DNA from 2 places in the Janthinobacterium glycogeni genome. Region 1 is predicted to be linked to the other one. Evidence: riboswitches for the same ligand, from Rfam matches in the RefSeq annotation. Region 1 holds a riboswitch; the other holds the start of a gene.
What was found. A riboswitch is a leader RNA that binds a small molecule or an ion and turns the genes downstream of it on or off. The one in region 1 is predicted to bind thiamine pyrophosphate.

Region 1 (4,416 bases):
TGGGCACCACGTTCTGGTTCGAGCTGGCCGCCAGCAGCGCGCCGGAACTGGTGCTGGGCGACGGCGATGCGCTGCCGCAGGTGCAGGAACCGCAGGAAAGCCAGCGCACCTTGCTGTACGTGGAAGACAATCCCGCCAACCTGGCGCTGGTCGAGCAATTGATCGCCCGCCGCAGCGACTTGAAACTGCTGACGGCCATCGATGCGCACCTGGGCATCGACCTGGCGCGCACCTATCAGCCCGACGTGATCTTGATGGATATCAATCTGCCCGGCATCAGCGGCTATGGCGCGCTGCATATCCTGCATGATGATCCCCTCACCAGCCACATTCCCGTCATGGCCCTGTCGGCCAATGCCGTGCCGCGCGACATCGAAAAAGGCTTGCAAGCGGGATTCTTCCGCTATCTCACCAAGCCGATCAAGGTCGTCGAATTCATGGATGCGCTCGATGTAGCCCTGCACCATGCAGCCGCGCACGGCCTGGCCGACGACACTCACGCAATACGCTAATTCAGCACTCAATTTTAGGAATACCGCCATGCTTCAAGCCACCGAGATCCTGAACGCCAGCATCCTCATCGTCGATGACCAGGAGGCCAACGTCATGCTGCTCGAACAGGTGCTGCGCAATGCCGGCTACACGCGCATCACGTCCACCATGGACCCGCAAGCCGTGCGCGCGCTGCACCAGCAGCACCGCTACGACCTGATTCTGCTCGACTTGCAGATGCCGGAAATGGATGGCTTCGAAGTCATGGAAGGCTTGCGCGACCTCGAAGCGGGCAGCTACCTGCCCGTGCTGGTGATCACGGCCCAGCCCGGCCACAAGCTGCGCGCCCTGCAGGCCGGCGCCAAGGATTTCGTCAGCAAGCCCTTCGACCTGGTGGAAGTCAAGACGCGCATCCACAACATGCTGGAAGTGCGCTTGCTGTACCAGAAGCTGGCCGAATACAACAAGTCGCTGGAACAGATGGTGGAAGACCGCACGGCGGAGCTGCGCGAAAGCGAAGCGCGCTTCCAGCGCTTCACGGAACTGTCGTCCGACTGGTACTGGGAACAGGATGCGCAGGGCAACCTGACGCGCTTTTCCGGCCCCGTGGCTGAAATGCTGGGCATCGGCAGCGAGGAAGAGCCGCAGCGCTGGAACGCCACCGAACGAGCGCTGCTCGACGCAAAAATTGCCGCGCGCGAACCGTTTCTCGATTTCATCTACAGCCGCGCCAACCTCGACGGCAGCACGCAGTATCTGCAGGTCAGCGGCGAACCGATGTTCGACACGGGCAGCCGCTTCATCGGCTACCGCGGCATCGGCCTCGATGTCACGGAGCGCTTGCGGGGAGCGTGATTTATACTTGGTGTTATTGATATTGACCAGGAAAAATCATGACTGACAAATCACCACCGCAATACTGGTTCCCCGCCAAGACCTATGGCTGGGGCTGGGGCTGGGGCTTGCCCATCACCTGGCAGGGCTGGCTGGTGTTCCTCGCTGCGCTGGCCCTGTTCGCCTGCGGCGCCTTCCTGTTCCCGCCGCAAACCATGCTGCTCGGCTACATCGTCTATGAAGCGGCCATCGTTGCCGTGCTCATTTTCATCTGCCAGCTGAAGGGCGAACCGACCGCCTGGCGCTGGGGCAAGAAGAAATAATCGTGCCGCCATCTGCTGCATTGCAGCAGATGCGCAAAGACGACACCTGCAAGAAATCATCTGGCCACGCGGCGCGAACCGCGTATAATTGGCTCGCTGCCGCAAGGCGGCAAACGCTAGGGGTCCTGCCTTTCGCTGTGGAAACACAGTGCAAGCGCGGGTGAGAAATACCCTCCGAACCTGATCTGGATAATGCCAGCGAAGGGAAGCTTTAGGATGAACGCACCCCGCCTTTCCGCGTGCGCACAGCCGAACCTCCTTAGCTGGCTCCAGGCTTAAAAATAGTCTAGCCAAGGAGCCAAAATGAACGCCAACCCGAAATTCCTCTCCGCCACCGCCACGGTCGACGAAGCCGCCATCGCGCCGCTGCCCAATTCGCGCAAGATCTACGTGCAGGGCAGCCGTCCCGACATCCGCGTACCCATGCGCGAGATCAGCCAGTCCGACACGGAAGCGTCGTTCGGCGGCGAAAAGAATCCGCCGATCTACGTCTACGACACGTCCGGCCCCTACACGGACCCGGACGTGCAGATCGACATCCGCTCCGGCCTCGATACGCCGCGCCTGCCATGGATCATGGAGCGTGCCGACACGGAAGAATTGCCCGGCCCCACCTCCGACTACGGCATCGCCCGCCTGGCGGACCCGAAGCTGGCCGAGCTGCGTTTCAACCTGCACCGCAAGCCGCGCCGCGCCATCGCCGGCAAGAACGTGACGCAAATGCATTACGCGCGCCAAGGCATCATCACGCCGGAAATGGAATTCGTCGCCATCCGCGAAAACATGCGCCGCCAGGAATATTTGCGTGAACTGAAAGCTTCCGGCCCCATGGGCGAGCGCCTGGCCGACCTGATGGGCCGCCAGCATCCGGGCCAGTCGTTCGGCGCCAGCATCCCGGCGGAAATTACGCCGGAATTCGTGCGCGAGGAAATCGCCCGCGGCCGCGCCATCATTCCCGCCAATATCAACCACCCGGAAGTCGAGCCGATGATCATCGGCCGCAATTTTCTCGTGAAAATCAACGCGAACATCGGCAATTCCGCCGTCACCTCGTCGATCGGCGAGGAAGTGGAAAAGATGACCTGGGCTATCCGCTGGGGCGGCGACAACGTGATGGATCTGTCCACCGGCAAGCACATCCACGAAACGCGCGAATGGATCGTGCGTAACAGCCCCGTGCCGATTGGCACCGTGCCCATCTACCAGGCGCTGGAAAAGGTCAACGGCAAGGCCGAAGATCTGACGTGGGAAATCTTCCGCGACACGTTGATTGAGCAGGCCGAGCAGGGCGTCGACTACTTCACCATCCACGCGGGCGTGCTGCTGCGCTACGTGCCGATGACGGCCAAGCGCCTGACGGGCATCGTCTCGCGCGGCGGCTCCATCATGGCCAAATGGTGTCTGGCGCACCACCAGGAATCGTTCCTCTACACGCATTTCGAAGAAATTTGCGAAATCATGAAGGCGTATGACGTGTCGTTCTCGCTGGGCGACGGCTTGCGCCCCGGCTCCATCTACGACGCCAATGACGAGGCGCAGCTGGGCGAACTGAAAACCCTGGGCGAGCTGACGCAGGTGGCCTGGAAGCACGACGTGCAAGTGATGATCGAAGGCCCGGGCCACGTGCCGATGCAGCTGATCAAGGAAAACATGGACTTGCAGCTGGAGCAGTGCGGCGAAGCGCCGTTCTACACCCTGGGACCGCTGACGACCGACATCGCTCCTGGCTACGACCACATCACCTCGGGCATCGGCGCGGCCATGATCGGCTGGTATGGCACAGCCATGCTGTGCTACGTGACGCCGAAGGAACACCTGGGCTTGCCCAACAAGGCGGACGTCAAGGACGGCATCATCACCTACAAGATCGCGGCGCACGCGGCCGACCTGGCGAAGGGCCATCCGGGCGCGCAAATCCGCGACAACGCCCTGTCGAAAGCCCGTTTCGAATTCCGCTGGGACGACCAGTTCAACATCGGCCTGGACCCGGACAAGGCGCGCGAATTCCACGATGAAACCTTGCCCAAGGATTCGGCCAAGGTGGCGCATTTCTGCTCCATGTGCGGCCCGCATTTCTGCTCGATGAAGATCACGCAGGAAGTGCGCGAATACGCGGCCGGCATGGGCATCGCGGAAGACAAGGCGCTCCAGCAGGGCATGGAAATCAAGGCCATCGAATTCATCAAGAACGGCGCCGAGCTGTATCGCAAGGTCTGAAGGAGAGCGTGATGCCTGCATTGATATCCATCACGCTCAACGGCGCCCCGCACCAGGTGCCGCCCGGGCAAACCCTCGATCAATTGATCGCCGCGCTGTCGCTGGAAAACCAGGCGCTGGCGCTGGCCGTCAACCGCAACGTCGTGCCGCGCAAGGCGTGGCAGGACAGGATCCTGGAAACGCAGGACCAGGTGGAAATCGTCCGCGCCATCGGCGGCGGTTAAGTTGAGAAAAGACAAGGAACAGAACATGTATACCGCAACAAACAACGACCTGCTGACCATCGCAGGCAAACAGTACCAGTCGCGCTTGCTGGTGGGCAGCGGCAAGTACAAGGACTTGCCGCAGACGCGCGAAGCGACGGACGCGGCGGAAGCGCAGATCATCACGGTGGCCATCCGCCGCGTGAATATCGGGCAGGACCCGAACGCGCCCAGCCTGCTCGATTTCGTGCCGCCCGACCAATACACGATACTGCCGAACACGGCCGGCTGCTACAACGCGAAAGACGCCGTCTATACCCTGCAGCTGGCGCGCGAACTGCTGGGCG
Region 2 (4,416 bases), on a different contig from region 1:
TGGTGGGAACCATGCGTTCACCCTGGGGAACTTGCACCGTCACGGCCAAATGCTTGCCATCTGGCGAAAGCCGCAGCTTGCTGACGGCATCGCGCTTGGTGAAATGTTCGATGGGGATGAGTTGCTCTGCCGACCAGGCAGCGTTGGCCGTCAAAGTCGGGAACAGGACGGCGACGAGTAAGGGCAAGGCGCGTGGCAGTGTAGGCATCGGCAAGGGTGGATGGTTGCAAATAATGATATTTATTGTAGCAATAAAATCAATTCCTATTGGGAAATATTTCCAGCCTCTTCGCCATCCTTGCCGCCGTCCCCGTGCCAGGCCTCTTGCGCCCCGGATCAATCTTTACAGGAATTAAAAATCGAACTGCGCCGACACCTTGACCGTGCGGCTGGCGCCCGGGTACAGATAACCGTCCGATTCCGGCGTCACGTCGCGCCAGTAGAACTTGTCGGCCACGTTGTTGACGGCGGCGCGCAGCACGGCGCGCGTGCCGGCGATGCGCGTGGCCCAGGCGGCGCCCAGGTTGAACACGTGGTACGACGGCACGAAGGTCGTGTTGTTGTACTCAAACGCTTTCTTGCCCGCAAATTCCCAGCTGCCATTGACGCTCAAGCCCGCCACCTGCTGCACGGCGTAGTCCGCATGCACGGCCGCCTTGAAGGCGGGCACGTTGGGCACGCGCTTGCCGTCGAGGTCCACATTGCCCGTGCCTGACTGCTGGCTGTTCAGGGCCGTCACGGAGGCGCCCAGGCTCAGGCTGGACGATGCCTTGCCCTGGGCCGACAATTCCAGGCCACGATGCTGGGCCTGGCCTTCGCGCACGAAGTAGCCGGCCGTGTTCTGGAATTCCAGGCCCTTGCGGATCTGGAACAGGCTGGCCGCCACCATGAAGTCCGGCGTCAGGTCGGCTTTGACGCCGAATTCGATCTGCTTCGAGCGGCTCGGCGACAGCTCTTCGTTGGCATTCATCGCCTTGCGGTCGGCCGTGCCGCCATGCTCCATGCCCTGCGAATAGGCCGCATACACGGAGACATTGTCGAGCGGGGTGTAGACGAGCGAGACGTTCGGCAGCAGGAAGTCGTGCTTGGCGCGGATTTCCTTGTCCGCCTTCAGCACGTACTGGTAGCCGTCGACATCGATATGGCGCACGCCGCCATGCAGCTTCCAGTTCGGCGCCAGACTGACGATATCCTGCACGAAGACGGCGTTTTCCGTGTCCTTGCGCACCAGGCGCACGGGGCCGGTGACGCCGGGCGAGGTGCCGACGATCTGCGGCTGGTAGATATTGCTCACGCCCACCCAGTCGTACACGTACAGGCCGGCGCGGTCCTTGCGGCGGAAGGTCGAGACGCCGGCCGTGAATTCATGGCGCAGGGCACCGGTGGCGAACTTGCCCTGGATCATGGCTTGCGCGCTCAGCGGTTTTTTCGTCTCGCCCAGGCTGCGGTAATCGTACACGTCGTAGTCGCCATTGCCGCAGAAGCCGGGGTACAGGTCCTGTCCGCTGCAGCCATACGGGAAGGCCGTGTAATCGTCGCGCTTGAACGAGTGCTGGTTGGCCGACAGGGTGGCGCGCCAGTCGTCATTGAAGGCGTACTGGAAGCGCAGGCCGAGATTGCTGGTGACGGTTTCCACAGGGCGCGTCCACGGCTGCAGGTTGAGCATGGCGTCGGCGCTGATGCCGGTCGGCAAGGTTTTATTGTTCAGCAACTGGAAGCCGGGCGCCGTTGCCTGCGCCTTGTCCTGGTAGTCGGCATCGAGCTGCAGCAGCGCTTGCGGCGAAATCTGCCAGTCGAAGGCGCCGGAAATGAACTTGCGGTTGCCATCGGCGCCCTTGATGTAGGAGCGCAGGCGCTCGGCCGCCACGTTGATCCGGTAGCCGAAGCGCGTGTCTTCCAGGCGGCCGCCCAGATCGACCGCGCCGTACAGGGTGCCCCGCTCGCGCGTTTCCACGGTGACGCTGCGCAGCGGCGCGGCGGTCGGGCGCTTGACGATGAAGTCGATCACGCCGCCCGGCGCGGCCACACCGGCCTGCAAGCCGGCCAGGCCTTTCAGCACTTCGATGCGTTCCTTGTTTTCCAGCGGAATTTGCGTGTCGCCAGGAATGGCCACGCCATCCTTGCGGTAGCTGGAATTGTTGTCGAGCTTGAAGCCGCGAATGGAAAACTGTTCCGCATAGCCGACGGCGTTGTAGGCGTCGTTGATGCTGGTGTCGAGCTTGACGGCGTCGCTGAGATTGCGGATCTGTAAGTCCTGCATGTCTTTCTGCGAAATGACGGTGACGGATGCGGGCGTCTGCAGCAGCGGCGCGTCGCTAAAGCCGCCGACGGAGGCGCGCTTGGCGGCCGGCGCCTTGCTGGCCGTGACGACGACTTCGGCCATGCTCTGGGCTTGCGGGTCGGCGGCTTCGGGTGTGTCATTCGCGGCAAAGGCGGGCGCGGCAAACGCGTGCAGGATCGCCAGGGTCAATACAGAAACGGATAAATTCGGTGTGGACATAGATTGCTCGTGGTTCAAGCCGTCTCGGGAAAGAGCACGGCAGGCTGCTTGTTCGGCTGGCGCCAACGCAGGAGCTATCAAAGGAGGGAGGTACTTTGCGCTTTCCTTCGCTGGCATTATCCAGATCAGGTACGAAGGGTATCTCTCACCCGGATGACTGCTCCAGGACCCCTAGCGAAATGACAGCTTAGCATGAAGCACGGCCGGCTGTCCCGCTGGCCGACCGTTTTACAACAGTGTGTAGCGAATCTACAAACTGAGTTCGAGCACCTTGCGGCTGACGGCGGGCGTGATGTCGCGCTGTTCGCCCAGCGCCGTCATGCCGTGCGCTTCCAGGGCGGACACGACGGCGTCCACGCTGGCGTGGTTGAGGCCATAGTCGGCCAGGCGCGTCTTGACGCCCATGTGGCGGAAGAAGAATTCCGTGCGCGCGATGGCCGCCTCGATGCGGCCATCCTCGTCGCCGCCGTCCAGGCCCCAGACGCGGGCCGCATATTGCAGCAGCTTGGCGCGCTTGGCCTGCTTGCGCACGCGCAGCATGCTGGGCAGGATGATGGCCAGCGTCTGCGCATGATCGAGTTCATACAGGGCCGTCAATTCGTGGCCGATGGCGTGCGTGGACCAGTCCTGCGGCACGCCCACGCCGATCAGGCCGTTCAAGGCCAGGGTGGCGCTCCACATCACGTTGGCGCGCACGTCGTAGTCGTCTGGGTGCGACAGGGCTTTCGGGCCTTCCTCGATCAGGGTCAATAAAATACCTTCGGCGAAGCGGTCTTGCACGGACGCATTCACGGGGTAGGTCAGATACTGCTCCATCACATGCGCGAACGCATCGACGACGCCATTGCCCACCTGGCGCAGCGGCAAGGTGAACGTTTTCGACGGGTCCAGCACGGAGAATTTCGGATACACCTTGCGGCTCATGAACGAGCGCTTTTCCTGCGTGGCCTTGCGCGTGATCACGGCCGAGCCATTCATTTCGGAACCCGTGGCCGGCAACGTGAGCACCGTGCCGAAGGGCAGGGCGGCTTCGACGATCTTGCCGCCTTTGGCCAGGATGTCCCAGGCCTCGCCCTCGTGCAGGGCGGCGGCGGCGATGAACTTGGTGCCGTCGACCACGGAGCCGCCGCCGACGGCCAGCAGGAAATCGATGCGCTCGCTTTTCACGAGGGCCACGGCCTGCATCAGGGTTTCGTAGCTGGGATTGGGTTCGATGCCGGCAAATTCGAGCACCGTGTGGCTGGCCAGCGCCGCCTTGACTTCATCGTAGACGCCGTTCTGCTTGATGCTGCCGCCGCCGTAGGTCATCAGGACCCGCGCCTGCGGCGGGATCAGGCCGGCGATGGCGGCGATCTGGCCCTGGCCGAAGAGGATTTGCGTCGGATTGTAAAAGTCGAAATTGAACATGGGGCTCCCGCTGCCGAGGTTGAGGCTGTTGCTGAACCATGATTATGGCCGAACGGGTGGAAACGTGTCGTGGACGCTTGAGCTTTTCGTCCGCGCGGTGGAGAATGCAGCCGATGTCACCACCACGCGAAAAGGAATGCGCATGACCACCGTCCCACTGGAAGAATCCGGCCTGCCGGCCACCGCGCTCGATATGCACCGCGCCATCGGCGCCACCATCGCCGCGCTGCAGGCGCTGGACTTGAACAGCCAGCGCTTCGAGGCGTGCACGGACCCGGAGCTGCGCCGCGTGCTCGCGCATGCGGGCGACACGAGCCGCAAGGAGGCGGCCATGCTGCTCGAATGGATGCGCCGCCGCGACGCGCGCCTCGATGCGGCCATGAAGGAAGCGCTGTTCAAGGCGGGGCCGATTGTTGCCCAATATCACTATGACGAGAAAATATTGTAACTATTGGTTTGTTGTTGTGGCGTACCATGCGCCATCCAGCCTTTGCTTCGCGTAGACTGTG

Region 2: it holds a riboswitch for thiamine pyrophosphate, as region 1 does, so the genes downstream of both, ACQ4W4_RS01790 (TonB-dependent siderophore receptor) here and thiC (phosphomethylpyrimidine synthase ThiC) in region 1, are expected to answer to the same signal.

Annotation. Positions count from the first base shown of each region.
Region 1 is NZ_JBNYXP010000014.1:110,284-114,699, forward strand. Features, by position in the region: gene ACQ4W4_RS24520 (hybrid sensor histidine kinase/response regulator) at 1-512, shown strand, start outside; gene ACQ4W4_RS24525 (response regulator) at 541-1,347, shown strand; gene ACQ4W4_RS24530 (hypothetical protein) at 1,386-1,649, shown strand; TPP riboswitch at 1,758-1,873, shown strand; gene thiC (phosphomethylpyrimidine synthase ThiC) at 1,953-3,866, shown strand; gene thiS (sulfur carrier protein ThiS) at 3,887-4,090, shown strand; gene ACQ4W4_RS24545 (thiazole synthase) at 4,116-4,416, shown strand, end outside.
Region 2 is NZ_JBNYXP010000001.1:377,743-382,158, reverse strand. Features, by position in the region: gene ACQ4W4_RS01795 (alpha/beta hydrolase family protein) at 1-208, opposite strand, end outside; gene ACQ4W4_RS01790 (TonB-dependent siderophore receptor) at 353-2,500, opposite strand; TPP riboswitch at 2,586-2,683, opposite strand; gene ACQ4W4_RS01785 (iron-containing alcohol dehydrogenase) at 2,750-3,907, opposite strand; gene ACQ4W4_RS01780 (ferritin family protein) at 4,050-4,355, shown strand.